Regions from separate parts of the Streptomyces kanamyceticus genome, predicted to be linked through region 1. Evidence: riboswitches for the same ligand, from Rfam matches in the RefSeq annotation. Region 1 holds a riboswitch; each other region holds the start of a gene.
The links. A riboswitch is a leader RNA that binds a small molecule or an ion and turns the genes downstream of it on or off. The one in region 1 is predicted to bind S-adenosylmethionine.
Positions count from the first base shown of each region.

Region 2: another riboswitch for S-adenosylmethionine. It lies ahead of CP970_RS03745 (hypothetical protein); the one in region 1 lies ahead of thrC (threonine synthase).
Region 3: another riboswitch for S-adenosylmethionine. It lies ahead of CP970_RS31810 (aminotransferase class V-fold PLP-dependent enzyme); the one in region 1 lies ahead of thrC (threonine synthase).

Region 1 is NZ_CP023699.1:5,535,969-5,542,773, forward strand. Features, by position in the region: gene CP970_RS23795 (alpha,alpha-trehalose-phosphate synthase (UDP-forming)) at 1-333, opposite strand, end outside; gene CP970_RS23800 (DUF7927 domain-containing protein) at 433-2,544, opposite strand; gene CP970_RS23805 (glucosyl-3-phosphoglycerate synthase) at 2,583-3,527, opposite strand; SAM riboswitch class I at 3,708-3,842, shown strand; gene thrC (threonine synthase) at 3,836-5,155, shown strand; gene CP970_RS23815 (MoaD/ThiS family protein) at 5,245-5,520, shown strand; gene CP970_RS23820 (cold-shock protein) at 5,949-6,152, shown strand; gene groL (chaperonin GroEL) at 6,468-6,805, shown strand, end outside.
Region 2 is NZ_CP023699.1:1,043,240-1,050,044, forward strand. Features, by position in the region: gene CP970_RS03720 (FGGY family carbohydrate kinase) at 1-583, opposite strand, end outside; gene CP970_RS03725 (hypothetical protein) at 878-1,870, shown strand; gene CP970_RS03730 (amino acid permease) at 1,930-3,453, shown strand; gene CP970_RS03735 (GNAT family N-acetyltransferase) at 3,472-4,026, opposite strand; gene CP970_RS03740 (SDR family NAD(P)-dependent oxidoreductase) at 4,088-4,822, opposite strand; gene CP970_RS03745 (hypothetical protein) at 4,921-5,286, opposite strand; SAM riboswitch class IV at 5,332-5,441, opposite strand; gene CP970_RS03750 (radical SAM protein) at 5,464-6,805, opposite strand, start outside.
Region 3 is NZ_CP023699.1:7,354,699-7,361,503, forward strand. Features, by position in the region: gene qcrB (cytochrome bc1 complex cytochrome b subunit) at 1-646, shown strand, start outside; gene trpD (anthranilate phosphoribosyltransferase) at 810-1,874, shown strand; SAM riboswitch class IV at 1,960-2,077, shown strand; gene CP970_RS31810 (aminotransferase class V-fold PLP-dependent enzyme) at 2,290-3,699, shown strand; gene CP970_RS31815 (glycerate kinase family protein) at 3,648-4,847, opposite strand; gene CP970_RS31820 (SLC13 family permease) at 4,865-6,277, opposite strand; gene CP970_RS31825 (response regulator transcription factor) at 6,519-6,805, opposite strand, start outside.

The DNA of each region.
Region 1 (6,805 bases):
CGGCGTCTGGTAGAGCAGGTGGTGGACGAACCAGAGGACGGAGTTGGCGATGCCGTTGTAGGCGTCCGCGTGGACGTCCGCGTCGATGTCCAGCATCCGTACGCCGGGTTCGCCGACGCCGCGCCGCACGGCCTCCCTGTCCCCCTCGCCGAGCGCCGAACAGACCCACAGGGAGTCCGCCCGGTCGCCGATGGCGCTGAGCCCGGAGACCAGGCCGCCGCCGCCCCGGCGCGCGGTCAGCTCACCGTCCTCGCCCGCCGCGTACGAGACGGGGCCGCGGTTGGACGCGACGAGTACCTGCGCTGCTGATGCCGATCGGGACGCGGAGACCATGTGGCAGAACGTAGCCCGTGCCGCGAACACTCAAACGTACGGCGGCCGGACTCCCGGTGAGGGGGAGTCCGGCCGTCGTGGGGCAGGTCGGGTGGCGGATCAGCCGCGCCGCCCCTTGACCGCGGCGAGCGCAAGGACGCCGAGCCCGCACAGCGCGGCCGCGACGCCGCCGTAGAGCATCGCCGACGAGTCACCGCCGGTCTTCGCGAGCTGCGCGTCCTGGTGGCCGCCAGGGGCCCCCGGCCGCTGGGGCTCCTGCGGCGCGGCCCTGCCCTGCACCCGCTGGGCGAGGATCGCCGTGGTGCACGGGTCGTCGCCGCCGCGCGTCGACTTCGAGCAGTTGCTGCCGGGCGCCGTCACCGTGATGACGGTGACCTGGCCGGGCGTGCAGGACACCTTCACCTTCTGGGTGATGGTGACCTTGCCCTTGGCGGGGACGTTGCCCTGCCACACGTACGTGCCGCCCCGCTTGGTGACCTTGCCCGCGCTGGCGACGGGCGCGGTGCCGGGCCGCACGGGCCAGGACGCGGTGGCACCGATGCGAGGGGAGCGCGACGCGTTCGTCACGGTGATCGTGTTGGTGGTCGAGCCGCACGCGGGGACGACCCGCCGGGCGGGGGAGCTGCCCACCACGACCGGCGGTTCGGGGTAGGCGATGACCGGCTCGGAGGCGCAGTTCGGGTCGGTGCTGCCCTTGTCGCAGTTGGAGCGCGGCGTCTGGACGTCGACGTTGTTGAGCAGCTTGCCGTCGCCGCTGACCGGGTCGTGGACGGTGACCGAGTAGGTGACGGTCGCGGTCTGGCCGGGACCGATGTCACCGACGTAGCTGATCCTCGGCTTCTTGTACGAGACGCTGCCGATGGAGGCTTTGGCGTCGTGGTTGTACGTCGCGTCGTCGAGGTTGCCGGACAGGTCGTCGCTGAACCTGGCGCCCGGGTAGGGCAGTTTGCTGATGTTCTTCGCCTTGATGGTGTAGGTCAGCTTGTCGCCGGGATCGACCCTGGTGGGCGACGCGGTCTTGGTGACCTCCAGGTCGGGCACCGGCACGGAGAGCGCCAGCTGCGAGGGGACGTAGACGTCGCCGGTGCTGGTGAACGTCAGCTTCGCCGAGGTGGCGCCGACGGGGATCGCGCGGTCGGGCACCTCGAACGCCTTGGCGTCGATGCTCAGGTTGTTGCGGTACTTGGGATTGACCGAACCGTCGTCCTCGCTGATGAAGAAGTTGTCGGATCTGCCGGTGTGCGACTCGGCGACGGGTCTGCCGTCGACCAGGAACTGGTCGCCCTTGGTGTTCCAGTCGCCCTCGTACGCCGTGACGCTGGCGTGGATGTCGCCCTCGGTGCGGTAGAAGCCGTCGACCGGGACGGTGGTGGAGGCGCCCGCAGCGGCCCGTGCCCTGGTCGAGCGCTGGATGACGTGGCCGCCCCAGAGGTAGACGTTGCGGCGGTCGGGCGCGTACTGCTCGTTGGGTCCGTCGTACTTGTAGACGACGGTCAGCGACCAGCCGCCGACGCAGCCCTGCCCGGTCGGCGCCCACACGTTGCCGACGGCCACCTCGACGGGGCTGCCGGTGGTGGCGCCCTGGAAGGCGTCGGTGACGTCGGCCTCGGCGGTGTAGTAGTGCGGGCCCTGGGTGGCGTTCGGGGTGCGGACCGCGTTCTGGACGCTCACCGTGTTCTCCGCGCCGCCGTCGACCCGGATGACCGGGGCCGTGGTGAGCGGGTCGCCGGGGGCCGGGTCCACGGGCTCGTTGCCCTCGCGGTTGAGGTCGCAGATGTCGCGCACGGTGTTGCCGAAGCGGTGGGTGCCCGCGTTGCCGCCCCAGAACAGCCGCGCGTAGTCGACCGTCGCGCCCGGCGGGACGGTGACCTGGCCGGTGCTGGAGTCGAAGGTGCCGGTGAGGCCCGCGGTGTCGATGCGGCGCTCGATGAAGTTGTTGTTGTTCTTGGTGCCCTTGGCCTGCTGGGTCTCCTTGCAGGCGGCGGCCACGTCGGCCGGGCTCGTCGGGCAGTCGAGGACCGTGTTGCCGATGGTCTTGAAGTCGCCGTACAGCGATTCGTCGTAGCGCTTGGCGAAGGGCTCGACGACCTCCGCGGCGGCGGGCGCCGCGGTCGCGGTGAGCACCCCGGCGGCGACGGTGGCGGCGGCGAGCGTCAGCGCGCCCGCCCGCCGGACGGCTTTCCCTGCATGTCTGACATGTCTGACCCACATAAATGGGCAATGTAGGCAAAACGCATGATCAGCCGTGGTTACGCCACGCGACGATGTGCATACTCGGCGATATCGGACATAGGGGGGCGTTCCTCGGTGTCCACCGGATACGTCCTCGGCTCGAACCCGTGCTCGCCCCGGACGAACTGCGTCAGCTCCGGGCGTCCGAGATGGCCGCGCGCGAGCCGCAGCTGCGCGGTCCGGTAGATCGCCGCCGCCATCCGGCCCAGCGCCTGCCCGTCCTGGTGCCGGTGCTTGCGCACCCCGACGTCGACCTGCGCGAGCGCGTCCAGGCCCACCGTGTGCAGCGCGTCGACGAGCAGACCGAGCTCCACGCCGTACCCGACGGGGAACGGCAGCCGTTCGAGCAGGGACCTGCGGGCCGCGTACTCGCCGCCCAGCGGCTGGACGAAGCCCGCCAGCTGGGGCCAGTGCATGTTCAGGAGCGGCCGCGCCATCAGCTCGGTCACCCGGCCGCCCTGCCCCGCGGCCGCGCCCAGCGGACGGTCGTACATCGCCTTCACGAAGTGCACGTCGGGGTCGGTCAGGAGCGGGCCCACGATCCCCGAGACGAAGTCCGCGGAGAACTCCCGCAGGTCCGCGTCGACGAACGCCACGACGTCACCGTGCGTCGCCAGGAGCGAGCGCCACAGCACCTCGCCCTTGCCCGGCACGGCCGGGATGCGCGGCAGGATCTCGTCCCGGTGCACGACCCGGGCGCCCGCCTTCCGCGCGACCTCCGCCGTACGGTCACCGGAGCCGGAGTCGATCACCACGAGCTCGTCGACGAGCGGAGTCCGCGCCATCAGCTCCCGCCGGATCACCTCGACGATCCCGCCGACCGTCGCCTCCTCGTCGAGCGCGGGAAGGACGACGCTCACCGAGGTGCCCGACGCGCGTTTCGCGGCGAGCAGACGCTCCGGTGAACGGTCGGCGACGGACCAGGAACGCCTGCTCAGCCAGCGCTCGACTTCTTGCAGCACGGTCGACGGCTCCTCACTGCCACGCCGCGGCAGCGGCACATTGTTACCTTCGTCTCGCGGTACGGACGACTATCTCAAGGGTCCGGGGCTTCGGTTACAGTCTTGAACAACGCCGGTGACCATCGCATGTCGGGGTCACCGCCCCGTTGAGATCAACAACTGAAACCCACAATCGAATACCGCTCATCCAGAGGGGCAGAGGGATACGGCCCGTTGAAGCCCCGGCAACCATCCCGCCGACCGCGCACGCGAGGTCTCGGTGGGGAAGGTGCCAATTCCGTCTCGCGGCGAGATGCGTCGCGAGGAAGATGAGGAGAAAGGGCCTCGCCTCCATGGCTGTGCAGACCGTCGCCACCGAAAGCACCACCACCCCCGTAGACCTCGGCCCCGCATCGGGCCTTGCGTGCCGGGAGTGCGGCACCAAGTTCCCGCTCGGACCGATCTTCGCCTGCGTCGAGTGTTTCGGACCCCTCGAAGTCGCCTACGACCTGCCGCTCGGTGACCCCGAAGCCCTCCGCGCCCGCATCGAGGCGGGCCCCGCCAACATCTGGCGCTACGCCCCGCTCCTGCCCGTCCCCGCCGACGTGGCCGACAAGCCGAACCTCAACCCCGGCTGGACCAAGCTCGTCAAGGCCGACAACCTCGCCGCCGAACTCGGCGTCGAACAGGGCAAGTTGTTCGTCAAGGACGACTCGGGCAACCCGACCCACTCCTTCAAGGACCGCGTCGTCGCGCAGGCGCTCGAAGCGGCGCGCGCCTTCGGCTTCACCACCCTGTCGTGCTCCTCCACCGGCAACCTCGCCGGTGCCGTCGGCGCCGCCGCGGCCCGCGCGGGCTTCCGCTCCTGCGTGTTCATCCCGCACGACCTGGAGCAGGGCAAGGTCGTCATGGCCGCGGTCTACGGCGGCGAGCTCGTCGGCATCGAGGGCAACTACGACGACGTGAACCGCTTCTGCTCCGAGCTCATCGGCGACCCGCTCGGCGAGGGCTGGGGCTTCGTCAACGTCAACCTGCGGCCGTACTACGGAGAGGGCTCCAAGACCCTCGCGTACGAGATCTGCGAGCAGCTCGGCTGGGTCCTGCCCGACCAGCTGGTCATCCCGATCGCCTCGGGCTCGCAGCTCACGAAGATCGACAAGGGCCTGAAGGAGCTCATCGCGCTCGGCCTGGTCGAGGACAAGCCCTACAAGATCTTCGGCGCGCAGGCGGAGGGGTGCTCCCCGGTGTCCGCGGCGTTCAAGGCGGGCCACGACGTCGTACGCCCGCAGAAGCCGAACACCATCGCCAAGTCGCTCGCCATCGGCAACCCGGCGGACGGGCCCTACGTGCTCGACATCGCGCGGCGCACGGGCGGTGCGGTGGAGGACGTGAACGACGAGCAGGTCGTCGACGCGATTGAGCTGCTCGCTCGGAGTGAGGGGATCTTCGCGGAGACCGCCGGGGGCGTGACGGTCGGTGTCACCAAGAAGTTGGTCGAGGCAGGGCTCATCGATCCTTCGCTCACCACGGTGGTGCTGAACACCGGGGACGGGCTGAAGACTCTCGACGCGGTCGCCGAGAGGTCTCAGGCGACCGCCACGATCAAGCCGAGCCTCGATGCGTTTCGCTCCGCGGGTCTGTCCGGCTGACCTTCCCCGCGGGTCGGCTGTGGCTGGTCGCGCAGTTCCCCGCGCCCCTTTCAGGGGCGCCCTCCCTTCGTACCGCTGAGGTGAATCCCATGAGCGTCAACGTCCGCATCCCCACCATTCTCCGCACTTACACCTCCGGCCAGGCGGAGGTCGCCGCCGAGGGGGCCACGCTGGGTGAGGTCATCGCCGATCTGGAGAAGAACCACACCGGCATCGCCGCCCGCGTCCTGGACGACCAGGGCAAGCTGCGTCGTTTCGTGAATGTCTATGTGAACGACGACGACGTCCGTTTCGAGCAGGGTCTGGAGACCGCCACTCCGGACGGTGCCGGTGTCTCGATCATTCCGGCGGTGGCCGGAGGCTGAGCTTCCGCAGGCAAGAGCACGCAGCGTCATCCGAATTGCCCCCTCCGCGAGAGAAACGGAGGGGGCAATTCTGCATGGTTGAGCGCGGTACAGTTGGGAACAGTGCTTCGCCGTTAGTGCCGAGCGCATATACGAAGTCGGCCCGGAGCCGACAAGAAGTAGCCAAAGCGTGCAGTCCATTTGGGTCCTTTGCGGCATTTGCCCGGCCCGACTTGCCCTGAACTCCGGCAAATTCTCCAGATATTTCCGATCGTACGTGCCCAGAATTCTCGTCCGATTGACCTGTTGCAGACGGCAGTTGGACAGATACATTCAGCGGCGGTCGACGCGTTCCGGCGCACACCTCCCATCTCCAATGGGTGGTGGAGGTCTGACCCGGGTCCGCGAAGTGCGGTCCTGTGCAAGGGCCAGTAATAGGGGAGTTAGGCATGGCTCAGGGCACCGTCAAGTGGTTCAACGCGGAGAAGGGGTACGGCTTCATCGCGGTCGACGGTGGTGCGGATGTTTTCGTCCACTACAGCGCGATCCAGATGGACGGGTACCGCACCCTTGAAGAAGGTCAGCGAGTCGAATTCGAGATCTCGCAGGGCCAGAAGGGTCCGCAGGCGGACATGGTCAAACTCGCCGTCTAGCTCGGCGCGACCGACCACCGAAGCAAGCATCGCGAGGGGCTCGTATCCCGACAGGGATACGGGCCCCTCGTGTGTGCCGTGCGGGCCCGGGGGTCCCTCGTACGTCCGGATCTCACGGGAGCACCTTGCACTCGTAGGGGTCGAGTGCTAATCATTGGGCTTAGCACTCTCCGCGTGAGAGTGACAGAACTTGGATCGGGTCGGTGAGGCTCGCGGGCCGGGTGGGGCAAGGAACCACAAGGGCTGCAGGCCGTCCGTCGCGGGCACCAGCACGGTCCGTTTGCATTTCCACCCCGTCCGGGAGGACCACTTCACATGGCCAAGATCATCGCGTTCGACGAGGAGGCACGGCGCGGCCTCGAGCGCGGCATGAACCAGCTCGCCGACGCCGTCAAGGTGACCCTGGGCCCCAAGGGTCGCAACGTCGTCCTCGAGAAGAAGTGGGGCGCCCCCACGATCACCAACGATGGTGTCTCCATCGCCAAGGAGATCGAGCTCGAGGACCCGTACGAGAAGATCGGCGCCGAGCTGGTCAAGGAGGTCGCGAAGAAGACGGACGACGTCGCCGGTGACGGCACGACGACCGCGACCGTCCTGGCCCAGGCGCTGGTCCGCGAGGGCCTTCGCAACGTGGCCGCCGGTGCCAACCCGAT
Region 2 (6,805 bases), 4.5 Mb from region 1:
GCGGCGACCAGCTGACGGTGTCGAGATCGAGGAGCTGGGTGCGGCCCGCCGTCGCGGCGTCGGTGACGTACGCGCCGGTGAGCCGGTGGACCAGCCAGGCGTCGCTGGTGGTGACCACGCCGCGCCGGGTGAGGTGGCGGCGTATCCACGCCATCTTGGGGGCGGCGAAGTACGGGTCGAGCGGCAGGCCCGTGAGCTCCCGCAACTCGTCAGCGTGCGGGGCCAGTTCCGCGCAGACCGACTCCGCGCGGCGGTCCTGCCACACGAGGGCGTCGGTGAGCGGTTCGCCGGTCTCCGGGTCCCAGGCGAGCACCGTCTCGCCCTGGTTGGCGAGGCCGACGGCCGCGACCGGTTCACCGGCGTCGGCCAGCGCGCGGCGTCCGGCGTCGACGACGGAGGAGTGGAGTTCGGCGGGGTCGACCTCGACCAGGCCGCCCGGCAGGTGGCGGGGGCGTACCGGCGCCTCGCCCGAGCCGATCACACCGCGCTCCGGGCAGACGACGAGGGCCTTGGTGCCCGATGTGCCCTGGTCGACGGCGAGCACGGGCCCGTCGCGCCCGGCGGTCCGCTCGTAGGTGATCACCGCGGAAGACTGCTACAGGGCGCCCGAGGGCGTCAAGGCTTACCCATGAACGGGCCAAGAAGGGTTAAGTACAGCTCAAAGCCCACGTATCGACACTGACTGTTCGTCAAATGCCGTTTCGGCGCGCCGGTTTGACAGTTCTGAACGGAAAACATCCACGCACGGTCCTGGAAACCGGAACTGTCAGCTCTACACTGTGCGCCGAACAACATCATCAACGCACCCCGACAACAGGACGGTTCACTCCCCCGCCTCCTCTTCCCCCTTTCCCCCTTTCTCCCCGACCGAGGACTCATGCCCATGCCGTTAGGCCGCCCGGTGTACCACCCGGCGGGCCACGACGAAGCCCTGCGTGCCGTACTCCAGGACCTCAGGGCCGGCCGCTGGGTGTCCACGCGCAACCTGCTCACCGAAACACCCGACTGGGGACTGTGGACCCAGCGCACCCAGATCCTCGCGGCGGCCGTCGCGGGATCCGACGTGGTGCGCGCCTGGCGCGCCGAGGAGCCGCACAGCGCGTCCGCGGCCGTCCTGTACGCCCGGGTCGCGGTCGAACGCGCCCTGCGCGCCCACCGCGCCGGGCACCGGCAGACCAACGACCTGTGGCGCGAGGCGGTTTCGGCCTGCGGAACCGCGTCGTCGATGTCGCCCGAGGACCCGGTCCCCTGGGTCTGTCTGCTCGCGCTCGCCCGGCTCGACGAGGGCCAGCGGTGGGACGAGCACCGCGTGGCGCCGCCGGAGCCGATGCTCTTCCCCGGGCCCTGGCACCTGCTCGGCGAGGCCGACAAGCGCGATCCCGGCAATCGCGAGGCCTACCACCGGATGCTCCAGTTCGTGTACGGGCGCAGGCCCGACGGGCCGCTCACGGAGGCGTACAACTTCGTGCAGTGGGCGTCGGCGGGCGCCCCCGCGGGTTCCTCGCTGCACCTGCTCCCGCTCTATGTGCGCGTCGAGCGCTACCGCAGGGAGGGCGGCGGCGAGCGCGCGCTCGACCTGCACTGGATCTCCGAGGACTCCACGCGCGGCGCGCTGCGCGCCCTGCAGCTGTGGTTCGACTACGTGCCGCCCGCCGCGACCTCGCTCCTCGACCTCAACCACCTCGCGCACGCGCTGTGGGGAGCGCACCAATTCCAGGACGCGTTACGGGTGTTCGAGGCCATGGACCCGTTCTTCACCGTCGTGCCCTGGACCTACCGCACCCGCTCGCCCGGCGACGCGGACGCGGCCGCCGAGGTCTTCGTCCAGGCCCGCGCCCGCTGCTCCAACGCCTCCCGCGCCCCGGGCTAGCCCCAGGCCCGGCCACCGGTCCCCCGCTCCCCAACTTCATCTCCACCGGAGGTAGTTCCGTGTCCCGCACCACCTGGTCGAGTTCCATTCCCGTGCCACGCCAGGACGAGGAGGAACGGCTCAGAGAGCTCGGCTACCAACCCGTACTCGCCCGCCGCATGGGCGGTTTCGGCAACTTCGCCATCAGCTTCTCGGTGATCTCCATCCTGTCCGGCTGCATGACGCTGTACGGCTTCGGCCTGGGCACCGGCGGCCCGGCCGTGATGCTCTGGGGCTGGGCGGGCGTCGGCCTCTTCGTCCTCTGCGTGGGCCTCGCGCTGGCCGAGGTGACCAGTGCGTACCCGACGTCGGGGGCGCTCTACTACATGGCCGACCGGCTCGGCGGGCGCCGCTGGGGCTGGTACACGGGCTGGCTGAACCTGCTCGGCCTGCTCGGCGCGATAGCGGGCATCGACTACGGCGCGGCCCTGTTCACCGGCGCGTTCCTGAATCTGAAGTTCGGCTTCACGCCGACGGCCGAGAAGACCTTCCTGATCTTCCTCTGCATCCTGTTCCTGCACGCCGTCCTGAACCTCTTCAACGTACGCCTGGTCAGTCTGCTCAACTCGATCAGCGTGTGGTGGCACGTGGCCGGTGTCACCATCATCGTCGGCGTCCTCGCGATCGTGCCCGACCACCATCAGTCGCCGTCGTTCGTCTTCGGCGAGTTCTACAACGGCACCGGCTGGGAGAACCCGCTCTACGTCACCGCGATCGGCCTGCTCCTCGCCCAGTACACGTTCTCCGGGTACGACGCCTCCGCGCACCTCTCGGAGGAGACCTCCAACGCGTCGGTGTCCGCGGCGCGCGGCATCGTGCGGGCCATCTGGGCCTCCTGGATCGCCGGTTTCGTGCTGCTGGCCGGGCTCACCTTCGCCATTCAGGACTACACGGGCACGATGAAGACCGACACCGGCGTGCCGCCCGCGCAGATCATGATCGACGCGATCGGCGAGTCCGGCGCGACGGCGCTGCTGCTCATCGTGATCGTGGCGCAGCTGTTCTGCGGCAACGCCGAGACGGCCGCGGCGAGCCGCATGGTGTTCGCCTTCTCCCGCGACAACGCGCTGCCAGGATCCGCGATCTGGCGCAAGGTCAGCTCCCGCACCCAGGTCCCGGTGCCCGCGGTGTGGCTCTCGGTGGGCCTGGCCGCGGTGATCGCCCTGCCGTCCCTCTACTCGACGACCGCGTACACGGCCGTGACCGCCATCAACGTCATCGGCATCACGCCCGCCTACGCCATCCCGATCTTCCTGCGCCTGCGCGCGGGCGACCGCTTCCAGCAGGGCCCGTGGAACCTGGGCCGCTGGAGCAAGCCGATCGGCTGGATCGCGGTGGTCTGGGTGGCGTTCGTGACGGTCCTGTTCTGCCTGCCGCAGGCCTCGCCCGTCACCGTCCAGTCGATGAACTACGCCTCGATCGCGCTCGCCGTGGTGCTGATCCTGGCCACCGTGTGGTGGTTCGTGGCGCGTCGCTCTTACAGCACTCCGCAGGCGTACGGCTCGGACCGCGAGCAGGCCGAGGTCGCCGAGGGCATCGTCTGAGCGCCCTCGCCGATCGCCTTACGCGGGGCGGTCGTTGAGGATCAGCTGGAAGAGGCGGTGGTCGCGCCAGGCGCCCTGGATGTACAGGAAGCCCGGCGCGACGCCGTACTCCTCGAAGCCGCACTTGGTGAGCACGCGCTGCGACGCGGTGTTGTGCAGGAGCGTGCCCGCCTCGACGCGGTGCAGGGCCAGTTGGCTCTCGGCGGCCTCGCAGACGACGTTCGCCGCGGCGGACGCCAGGCCCCTGCCCACGTGCCCGGCGTCGATCCAGTAGCCGAGGTTCCCGCTGCGGACCGGGCCGAGCACGATGTTCGACAGGGCGGCGTGCCCGAGGATCTCACCGCCACCGACGAGCACCCAGTGCGCCGACCGGCCCGCGCGGCCCTCCTCCAACTGCACCCGGAGCCGGTCGCTCTGGCCCTGTGCGGTGAAGAAGGCGGCGGGCCGGTCCGGGTCCCAGGGTTCGAGGTGGGCGCGGTTGCGCCGGTAGGCGCGGGCGAGCGCGTCCGCGTCGTCGAGCGTGACCGGCCGTATGAGGACGTCTGACGTGAGGGAGACCTCTCCACTGATCATGCGTCCAGATTACGAGGGGTCGCCCCTGGCCACCCGGCCCCGGGCCACCCGGCCGCCGCGGTCAGCGGCCGCCCGCGACCCGCAGGACCGTGCCCGTCGCATAGGAGGCGTCGGCGGAGAGCAGCCAGGAGACGGCCGCCGCGATCTCCTCCGGATGGCCCGAGCGCCCCATCGGAATGCCGTCGGCGAGCTTCGCGGGGCGCTCCGGGTCCGCGTGGAACTCGGTCCAGATGACGCCCGGGGCAACGGCGTTGACGCGGATGCCGTCCGCCGCGACCTCCTTGGCCAGGCCGACGGTCAGCGTGTCGACGGCGCCCTTGGCCGCCGCGTAGTGCACGTACTCGCCGGGGGCGCCGAGGGTGGCGGCCGCGGACGAGATGTTCACGATCACGCCGCCGCCGTTCGCCTTCAGGTCCCGCACCGCGCGCCGGGCGCAGAGCAGGTAGCCGAGGACGTTCACGTCGAGCGCGCGGCGCATGCCCTCGGCGTCGGCGTCGGCGAGCGGCCCGACGGGGCCGCTCACACCCGCGTTGTTCACCAGGCCCGTGACCGGGCCGAGCTCGGCGGCCGCGGTGTCGAAGAGCCGGTCGACGGCGGCCTCGTCGGCGGTGTCGACCTGGACGGTGACGCAGCGGCGGCCCGCGGCGCGGACGGTCTCGGCCGCCTTCGCCGCCGCGGCCTCGTCGGAGCGGTAGCCGATGACGACGTCGTGCCCTTCCCGGGCGAGACGGGCGCTGACAGCCGCGCCGATGCCGCGGCTGCCGCCGGTGACGACGGTGACGGATGGGTGCTGCACGGGGGACCTCCGGCTCTGGGTGGCTGACTGTCGCGCCGCCCGGACGCGGGGATCGCCCTCGTCCGGCACGGCGTCATCCTACGGAGCGGTGATCTTCGTCAGCGGCCCGGGGCGGCGGGCTCCGCGTCGGGTGCCACGCAGACCAGCGTGGTGGCGACGGTGTCGCGCCGCAGCCGGAGCAGGTTCCAGCGGGGCTGCCACTGGGCGAGGCCCCGGTGCTCGCGCAGCAGGCCGCGCAGCCGCCCCGGGTCGTGCGTCCACAGCGTGGCGGGCACGCCCCGGGTCGGGCCGAGCACGTGGAGGGCGATGCGGCCGTCGTCCCGTACGTCGTGCGAGGAGAGCAGCACGTCGACCAGGGGTCCCGGGTCCTTGGCGCTGTTACGGGCCTGGATCCAGTGGACCTGGTGTCCTGGCGTGCGGGTGTCGCAGGTGTCGTGGTCGCAGATGCCGCGCGGGTGCGTCATGGAGCGCCTCCGGAGTCGTGGACCCCGGGAACTGCCTGCCCCGGTGATCCGCCGTTCCCCGCGCGCCTCGCGCGGGGCGGGTCGTCACCCGGGGCACCCGCGACGGAGCGGGGTGCCGTCCAGCTAGCCGGGGCTTGACGCTGGAACTCGTGACCCGCCCCGACCGTAACACGGTGCCTACTGGGGCGTCGCCGGAGTAACGGCGTCCTCCGGAGCGGCCGCCTCCGCGGGCAGACTGTCCATGAAGGAGCTCACCGAGAACACCGCGTTGCCGGGTCCCGCGGGGCCGTAACCGGGCGGCGAGGAGAGCCCGTTGGCCTCCATCGTGGCGCGGTAGGCCTCAAGGAGGCGCACGTGGTACTCCAGCGGCGCGCCCTGCGGATTGGCCTTGCCGAGCGGCGTGGTGGGCTCGGGGCACCACGTGGTGAAGCGGGGCGTGATGCCGCGCGACATGAAGTACTGCAGGCCCTCGACGGTGGAGTCGATGGCCTCGCCGACCGTCTTGAACCCGAAGGGCTCCGCCATCTCCACGCCCGCCACGAAGTTCGGGATGACGTTGCGCGGCCCGAAGACCTCGGCGGAGTCCAGGATGCGGCGGTGCCACTCGTCACGGCCGACGTAGCGCTCCTTGCCGGGGCAGTAGCGCTCGAACAGGTACGGGTCCCACACCTCGTAGTTGGGGTGGTAGATCCGCACTCCGTAGTCGTGGAAGCGCTGCACGTCCTCCTTGGGCAGGGCCTGGGCGACGACCTTGCCGATCCAGCGGCCGGGGAAGCGCTCCTCGATGGCCTTCGCGTACTGCCCGTAGAAGTCGGCCTCGTCCTTGCCCTGGAGCTGCGTGGTGATGGCGCCGCCGGTGAGCGTGTACGCGGTGGAGGACTTCGTGGTGTCGTACTTGTCGATGATGGCGAGGGCCTCGAGGACCTCGTCCATCGGCTTCACGCCGGTGTAGGGGCGGCCCGCCGCCTTCTGCTGGCGCCAGTTGTGGTTGATGTCGCAGTACTGGCACTCCTCCTTGGCGCCGAAGTACTGGCAGACCCGGAAGACCGTCAGATAGATCAGGTAGCCCCACTGGATGGTGGGCGCCACCTCCATCACGGACTTGCCGTTCTCCAGGGTGTGCCGGTAGTAGTCCGGCATCGGCGGCAGGCCGACGTCGGAGATCCGCGCGCCGTCCAGGTAGAGGCCGAGCACTCCGTCGTCGTCGGCCGCGACCCGGTAGGGCGACGCCGGGTTCACGCGGACCGAGACGACGGTGCGCCGCAGCTCGTAGGGGCCGCCGGTGAGGACGATCTCCTCGGGCGGGCGGCGCAGGGCGGCGGCGCCCAGTTCGGGCAGGGTGCCGTGGTCGAAGGAGAAGATGAAGTACGACTTCGGCTTGACCTCGCCGCCCTCGTTGTCGCTGAGCGCCGACTCGTCGAAGGCGATCCCGCCGCGCAGCAGGTCCTCCTTGATCACGGCTTCCCGCGGCACGTTCGGGAACCGCTCCATGAGTGACTCGATGAGCTCGGTACGGTTC
Region 3 (6,805 bases), 1.8 Mb from region 1:
GGGCCACACGCTCGTCCTGGGCGTGATGATCCCGCTGGCGATCTTCCCGATCGTCCTGGTGGCCATCGCGGTCTACCCGTTCATCGAGTCCTGGGTCACCGGGGACAAGCGCGAGCACCACATCCTGGACCGCCCGCGCAACGCCCCGACCCGTACGGCCTTCGGTGTCGCCTGGATCACGGCGTACTTCATCATGCTGGTGGGTGGTGGAAACGACCTGTGGGCCACGCACTTCCACCTGTCGCTGAACGCCATCACCTGGTTCGTCCGGATCTTCTTCTTCGCCGGACCGGTCATCGCGTTCATCGTGACCAAGCGGATCTGCATGGGTCTGCAGCGGCGCGACAAGGACAAGGTGCTGCACGGGCGCGAGTCCGGCATCATCAAGCGCCTGCCGCACGGTGAGTTCATCGAGGTCCACGAGCCGCTCAGCCAGGAGAAGCTGCACACCCTCACGGCGCACGAGCAGTACCAGCCGCTCGAGATCGGCCCGACGGTCGACGAGAACGGCGTCGAGCGCAAGGTGTCCGGCTCCGAGAAGCTCAGGGCCAAGCTCTCCAAGAGCTACTACGGGGAGGACAACCAGATCCCCAAGGCCACCGCCGAGGAGTACAAGGAGATCACGAGCGGCCACGGCCACCACTGATCAACCGAAGCTCTTGAAGCTCTGACCACAAGGTCGCCACGGCAGGAGCCCCGTCCATTGCATGGACGGGGCTCTTTGCCGTCCCGAGGGCTGGATAGGGTGGTCCCACCCCCTCATCAAGGGGTGCGTCACTTCATACGTCTAGGAACCCCCAGGAGCGGCCATGAGCGCTGTGACCCCCGCAGGAGGCACTACCGCGGCGGGCCGTTCCTGGCCCGACGTACTGAACGGCCTGCTCGACGGGCGTGACCAGAGCGCCGACGACACCGCCTGGGCCATGGACCGCATCATGCGCGGCGAGGCCACCGACGCGCAGATCGCGGGCTTCGTGGTCGCGCTGCGCGCCAAGGGCGAGACCGTCGAGGAGATCTCGGGGCTCGTACGGACGATGTACGAGCACGCCAACGTGATCGAGGTGCCGGGGGAGACCGTCGACATCGTCGGGACCGGCGGCGACGGGGCCAAGACCGTCAACATCTCGACCATGTCCGCGATCGTCGTCGCGGGCGCGGGGGCGAAGGTCGTCAAGCACGGCAACCGCGCCGCCTCCAGTGCCTCGGGCTCCTCCGACGTACTCGAAAAGCTCGGGGTGAACCTGGAGCTGCCGCTGCACCGGGTCGTCGAGGTCGCGGAGGAGGCGGGGATCACCTTCTGCTTCGCGGTGAAGTTCCACCCGGCGCTGCGGCACGCGGGCGCGGCGCGCGGCCAGTTGGGGATCAGGACCGTCTTCAACCTGCTCGGTCCGCTCACCAATCCGGCGAAGGTGCGGGCCCAGGCGGTCGGCGTCGCCGATCCGCGGATGGCGCCCATCGTGGCGGGCGTCTTCGCCGAGCGCGGGCACTCCTCGCTCGTCTTCCGCGGCGACGACGGACTCGACGAGCTCACGACGACGGGCACCTCCCGCGTCTGGGTGGTGCGCGACGGCGTCGTGCGCGAGGAGTCCTTCGACCCGCGGGACGTCGGCATCGACCTGGTGGAGATCTCCGCGCTGCGCGGCGCGGACGCCTCGTACAACGCGGAGGTCGCGCTGCGCCTCCTGGACGGCGAGACCGGGCCCGTACGGGACGCGGTGCTGCTCAACTCGGCCGCGGCGCTGGTGGCCCTGAAGCCGACAGACGAGCCGTTCGCGGAGCAGATCAGGGCCGGTATGGCGCGGGCCGCCGAGTCCATCGACTCCGGGTCCGCCAAGCGGGCCCTGGAGCGCTGGGTGGCGGCCAGCAACCGCTGAGCGCGCCGCAGGTGTGACGCACGGCGCAGTCCGGATCCTGGACTGCGCCTTGCGCGCCGAAGATCGTGTGGCAGGATGCTGCACAGGTCATGAGTGACAGCGACTACGGCCCCGGCCCGCTGTCCGGCAACCCTCCGTCCGTGGCGGGGTGCCCCGGGTGAAGACCAGGTCGTACGCAGCAAGGCGTATGGCAAGCGCGGACCCCTCGCAACCCTGGGGTCCTGGTCCTCAAGGGAGCAGTCTCGTGAGCAAGCGAATGCGATAGGGCCTTCGGCCCCTTTTGTCGTACCCCTCCGCCCGGCGAAGAGCGCCGCGCGTTGAGGCAACACCCGTACGCAGGGCGGCAGTTGTGCTGCCGTGCTGCCGCGCGGGATCTTACGCAGCTGTTCCGCCATGCCCGCAGGGAGACTTCGTCATGTCCGCACGCCCCGCTGCCGCCCAGATCGCCTCCGCCGCCTCCGCCACCGAGTCCGCCGACCCCTGCTGTGCCGCGCCGCTGCCGGTGCTCGGCCGGGACGTCACCGTGCCGCTGGTCACCGGTGGCGAGGTGACGTACGCGGCGCTCGACTACGCGGCGAGCGCGCCCGCCCTGCAGCGGGTCTGGGACGACGTGGCGGCCTACGCCCCGTACTACGGCAGCGTGCACCGCGGGGCCGGGTACCTCTCGCAGCTCTCCACCGACCTCTTCGAGAACTCCCGCACCACCGTCGCCGAGTTCCTCGGGTGCCGCGAGGACGACCAGGTGATCTTCACGCGGTCGACCACCGACTCGCTGAACCTGCTCGCCGCCGCGCTCCCCGCCGACTGCCAGGTCTTCGTCTTCGAGACCGAGCACCACGCCTCGCTGCTGCCGTGGCGGGACGCGCGGGTGACCTACCTGAACGCGCCGCGCACTCCGGACGAGGCCGTGCAGACGCTGGAGCGCGCCCTTGCCGACCGTGACCCCTACGGCCCGGCGCTCGTCTGCGTGACCGGTGCCTCCAACGTCACCGGTGAGCTGTGGCCGGTGCGCGAGCTGGCGGCGGCCGCGCACGCGCACGGCGCCCGGATCGTGCTCGACGCCGCGCAGCTCGCGCCCCACCACCCCGTCTCCATCGACGAGTTGGACGTGGACTGGGTCGCCTTCTCCGGGCACAAGCTGTACGCGCCCTTCGGGTCCGGCGTGCTCGCGGGACGCTCCGACTGGCTGCGCGGCGCCGAGCCGTACCTCGCGGGCGGCGGGGCCTCGCGGAAGGTGGCGCGGCGCGCCGACGGCGGCGTGGACGTGGAGTGGCACGACAGCGCCGCGCGGCACGAGGCAGGGTCGCCCAACGTCATCGGCGTCTACTCCATCGCCGCCGCCTGCAAGGCGCTCACCGAGGCCGGTTTCGACGAACTGGTCGCCCGGGAGCGGCACTTGATCGCGAAGGTGCGCGAGGGACTCGCCGAGGTGCCCGCGGTGCGCGTGCTCTCGCTCTTCGGTGACGACGCGCCGCGCGTGGGCGTCATCTCCTTCGTCGTGGACGGCTGGAACAGCTCGCACTTCGCCGCCGCGCTCTCCGCCGAGTACGGCATCGGCGTACGCGACGGTCTCTTCTGCGCCCACCCGCTGGTGCGCACCCTGCTGGGCAGCGAGCCCGACGAGCCCGGCGAGTGCGGCGCGCCCGAGGCCGCGCCCGGCGAGAAGTCGCTGAACGCCATCCGGGTGAGCTTCGGCGCCGGTACCCCCGACGAGCACGTCGAGCGCTTCGTGCGCGCCGTCAAGGAGCTGGTGGCCGACGGCGCGCGGTGGAGCTACCGCACCGAGGACGGGCGCTGCGTGCCGGACACCAGCGTGGCCGCCTGACCCGGCAGGCGCGCGCCGAGCTGGATCATCCGCAGGGCCCGCTCGGTCGCGTCGGTGAGGAACTCGCCGCCCCTGCCGAGCGCCTCGGTCAGCGAGACGGGGGCGGGCAGGATCGCGCTGTAGGCGTCGACACCGGCGGCCCGTACGTGGTGCGCGCCCTGGCCGATCGTGCCCGCGAGCACCAGGACCGGGCGGTCGAACAGCTTGGCGCGGCGGGCCACCTCGGCGGGGATCTTGCCGCGCGGGGTCTGGTGGTCGAGGGCGCCCTCGGCCGTCACGACCAGGTCGGCGCGGGCGAGCCTGGCGTCCAGGTCGAGCTGGTCGAGCAGCACGTCGAAGCGGGGGAGCAGCGCGGCGCCGAGGGCCGCGAGGCCGGCGCCGAGTCCGCCCGAGGCGCCCGTGCCGGGGCCCAGCGAGAGGTCTGACGTGACGCGCAGGTCGCGCGTCAGGACGTACGCCCAGTGGTCGAGGGCGGCGGCGAGCTCCTCGACCTGGCGGGGGGTCGCGCCCTTCTGGGGGCCGAAGACGCGGGCCACGCCGCGCTCGCCGCACAGGACGTTGAAGGGGTTGCAGGCCACCTGGATCTCGGTGTCCGCGAGACGGGGGTCGATGCCGCTCGCGTCGATGCGGTTCAGGCGCGTCAACTCCCGCCCGCCGGGCGGCAGTTCCCAGCCGTCCAGATCAAGGAGGCGGGCGCCAAGGGCCTGCAGAGCCCCGGCGCCGCCGTCCGACGTGCCCGAGTCGCCGCAGCCGACCAGGATCCGCCGCGCGCCCGCGTCCAGGGCGGCGCGGATCAGCTCGCCGACGCCGTACGTCGTGGTGGCGCCAGGGTCGCGCAGATCGCGGGGGACCAGGGAGAGGCCCGCCACGGCCGCCATCTCGACGACCGCGGTGCCGTCGGGCAGCAGCGCGAAGTGCGTGCCGATCGGCTGGCCGACCGGTCCGGTGGCGGGCAGCGCGACCAGGCGGCCGCCCTCCGCGGCGGCCAGCGCGCGTGCCGTGCCCTCGCCGCCGTCCACCAGCGGGATCAGGTCGGTCTCGGCGTCCGGGACGACACGGCGTACGCCCGCGGCGATGGCCTCGGCCGCCGCGCCCGCGGACAGGGATTCCTTGAAGCCGCTGGGGGCGATGGCGAAACGGGTCAGCATGAGGGTCTCCAGGGGATCTAACGGACGGGTACGCCGAGCAGCGGCCACAGCGTGACGGCGCACAGCAGGACGAGCGCGGCGGACAGCGGGGCCAGGACGGCGGAGAGCCGCAGCAGGTCGCGCGGGGTGTAGGTGGGGACTCCCGGCACCTCGGCGAAGAGCGTGACCGGCTTGGCGGAGGCGGGCAGCGTGTGGCAGAAACCCGCGGCCGCGGTGGAGGCGAGCGCGGCGGCGACCGGGTTCACGCCCGCGCCGACGGCCGCCGCGACGACCAGCGGGACAAGGACGGAGGAGCGGGCCGAGCGGGACTGGAGCACCAGGTGCGCGGCCGTGCTGACCGCGACGACCACGGTGAGGAACAGCCACGGGGGCAGGTCCAGGGGCAGGCCGCCGACCAGCCACTTGGCCGCGCCCGAGTCGGCGAGCGCGACGCCCATCGCCATCGTCGCCGCCATGAAGAGGAGCAGTGACCAGGGGACGGTCTTCAGCGCGTCCTTGAGGCGTACGGTGCCGAGCGCGGGCGACGACGCGACGACCGCGCCGATCAACGCGACCACGGCGGGCGGCACTTGGTGCAGGGGCTCGCTGCACCAGAGCACGACGACCGTGGCGAGCAGCAGGGCGCAGCGCGTCTCCGCGGGCTCCCAGGGTCCGGTGACCGGCTGCTCGCTGTGCTCCTGGAGCTGGTCGAGGGTGATGCTGACCGGGCCCTTGCGGTCCGCGCGCCGCGTGGTCGTCAACAGGACGGCCTCCGCCGCCAGATGGGATGAAGCGACGGCCAGCGGCAGACCGAGCAGCAGCCACTGGGTGAAGCCGATGCGCTCACCCGTCGCCTCCCAGAGGACCGACACGGTGATCAGATGCGCGCCCGCTCCGATCAGGGTCGCGACCGCGGACAGCAGGATCACGGTCGGAAAGAGCAGCGCGAGCATCACGACCAGTCGCTTCCGGTCGGCGAGGACCTTGGCGAGGGCCAGGAAGACGGGCAGCGCGAGCGCGGCGCGCCCCGAGGTGGCGGGCACCGCGAAGGCCGTCACCACCAGCGCCGCGGTGGTCAGATGGGTCAACTGCCGCACGCTGCGCGCCCCGCTGACCAGGAAGGCGGCCGCCCGCCCCGAGAGACCGCTGCGCGCCACCGCGGCCGCGAGGACGAAGGCGCAGATCAGCAGCCAGACCGTCTCGTCGCCGAGGGTGCCGAAGAGGGTGTCGCTGCTTATCACCCCGGTCGCGGTGAGGGCGAGGCCCGCGCCGAGGGCGATGTAGGTGTCGTCGATCGGCGTGCCGATCCAGGCGCAGGTCGCGAGGGCGAAGACGCCGAGGGTGAGGCGGGCGTCGCCGCTCAGGCCCGGGAAGTTCCCGGGGACCAGGAGCAGCGCGCAGATGCTGAGCGCGATGCAGAGGGTCACGGCTTGGCGCGGGGTCAGGGTCACGCCGTTCAGCGTGGTGGGGCGCGGTGAGCCCTCAATGAGCCGAAGATGAAAGGAACTTCACCGAAGGCCCCCGCCCTGTCAGGGGCGCGGGGGAACTGCGCGAGCAACCAAAGAAGAAGCCGCGGTCGCGTCTGCCAGGTAACTCGGCAGACGCGACCGCGGCATTTCGCGCGCTGAGCGCGCCCACGCGGCGGAGCCGCACATGTCACAGCCCCGCGCCCCTGACGGGGCGCAGCCCACGTCACTCCGGAAGCCGGTAGCCCATCCCGCGCACCGTCTCCACCCGCTCCGCGCCCAGCTTCTTGCGCAGCGCCCGGACGTATACGTCCACGATGTTGGAGCCCGGATCGAAGTCGTAGCCCCAGACGTGCGACAGGATCTGCTCCCGCGAGAGCACCTGCCCGGGGTGGCGCAGGAAGAGTTCGAGCAGCACGAACTCACGTGCCGTCAGATCCACCGTGCGCTCGCCCGAACGGGCCCTGCGGGTGCGCAGGTCGAGGGTGAGCTCTCCGCTGCGCAGCACCGTCA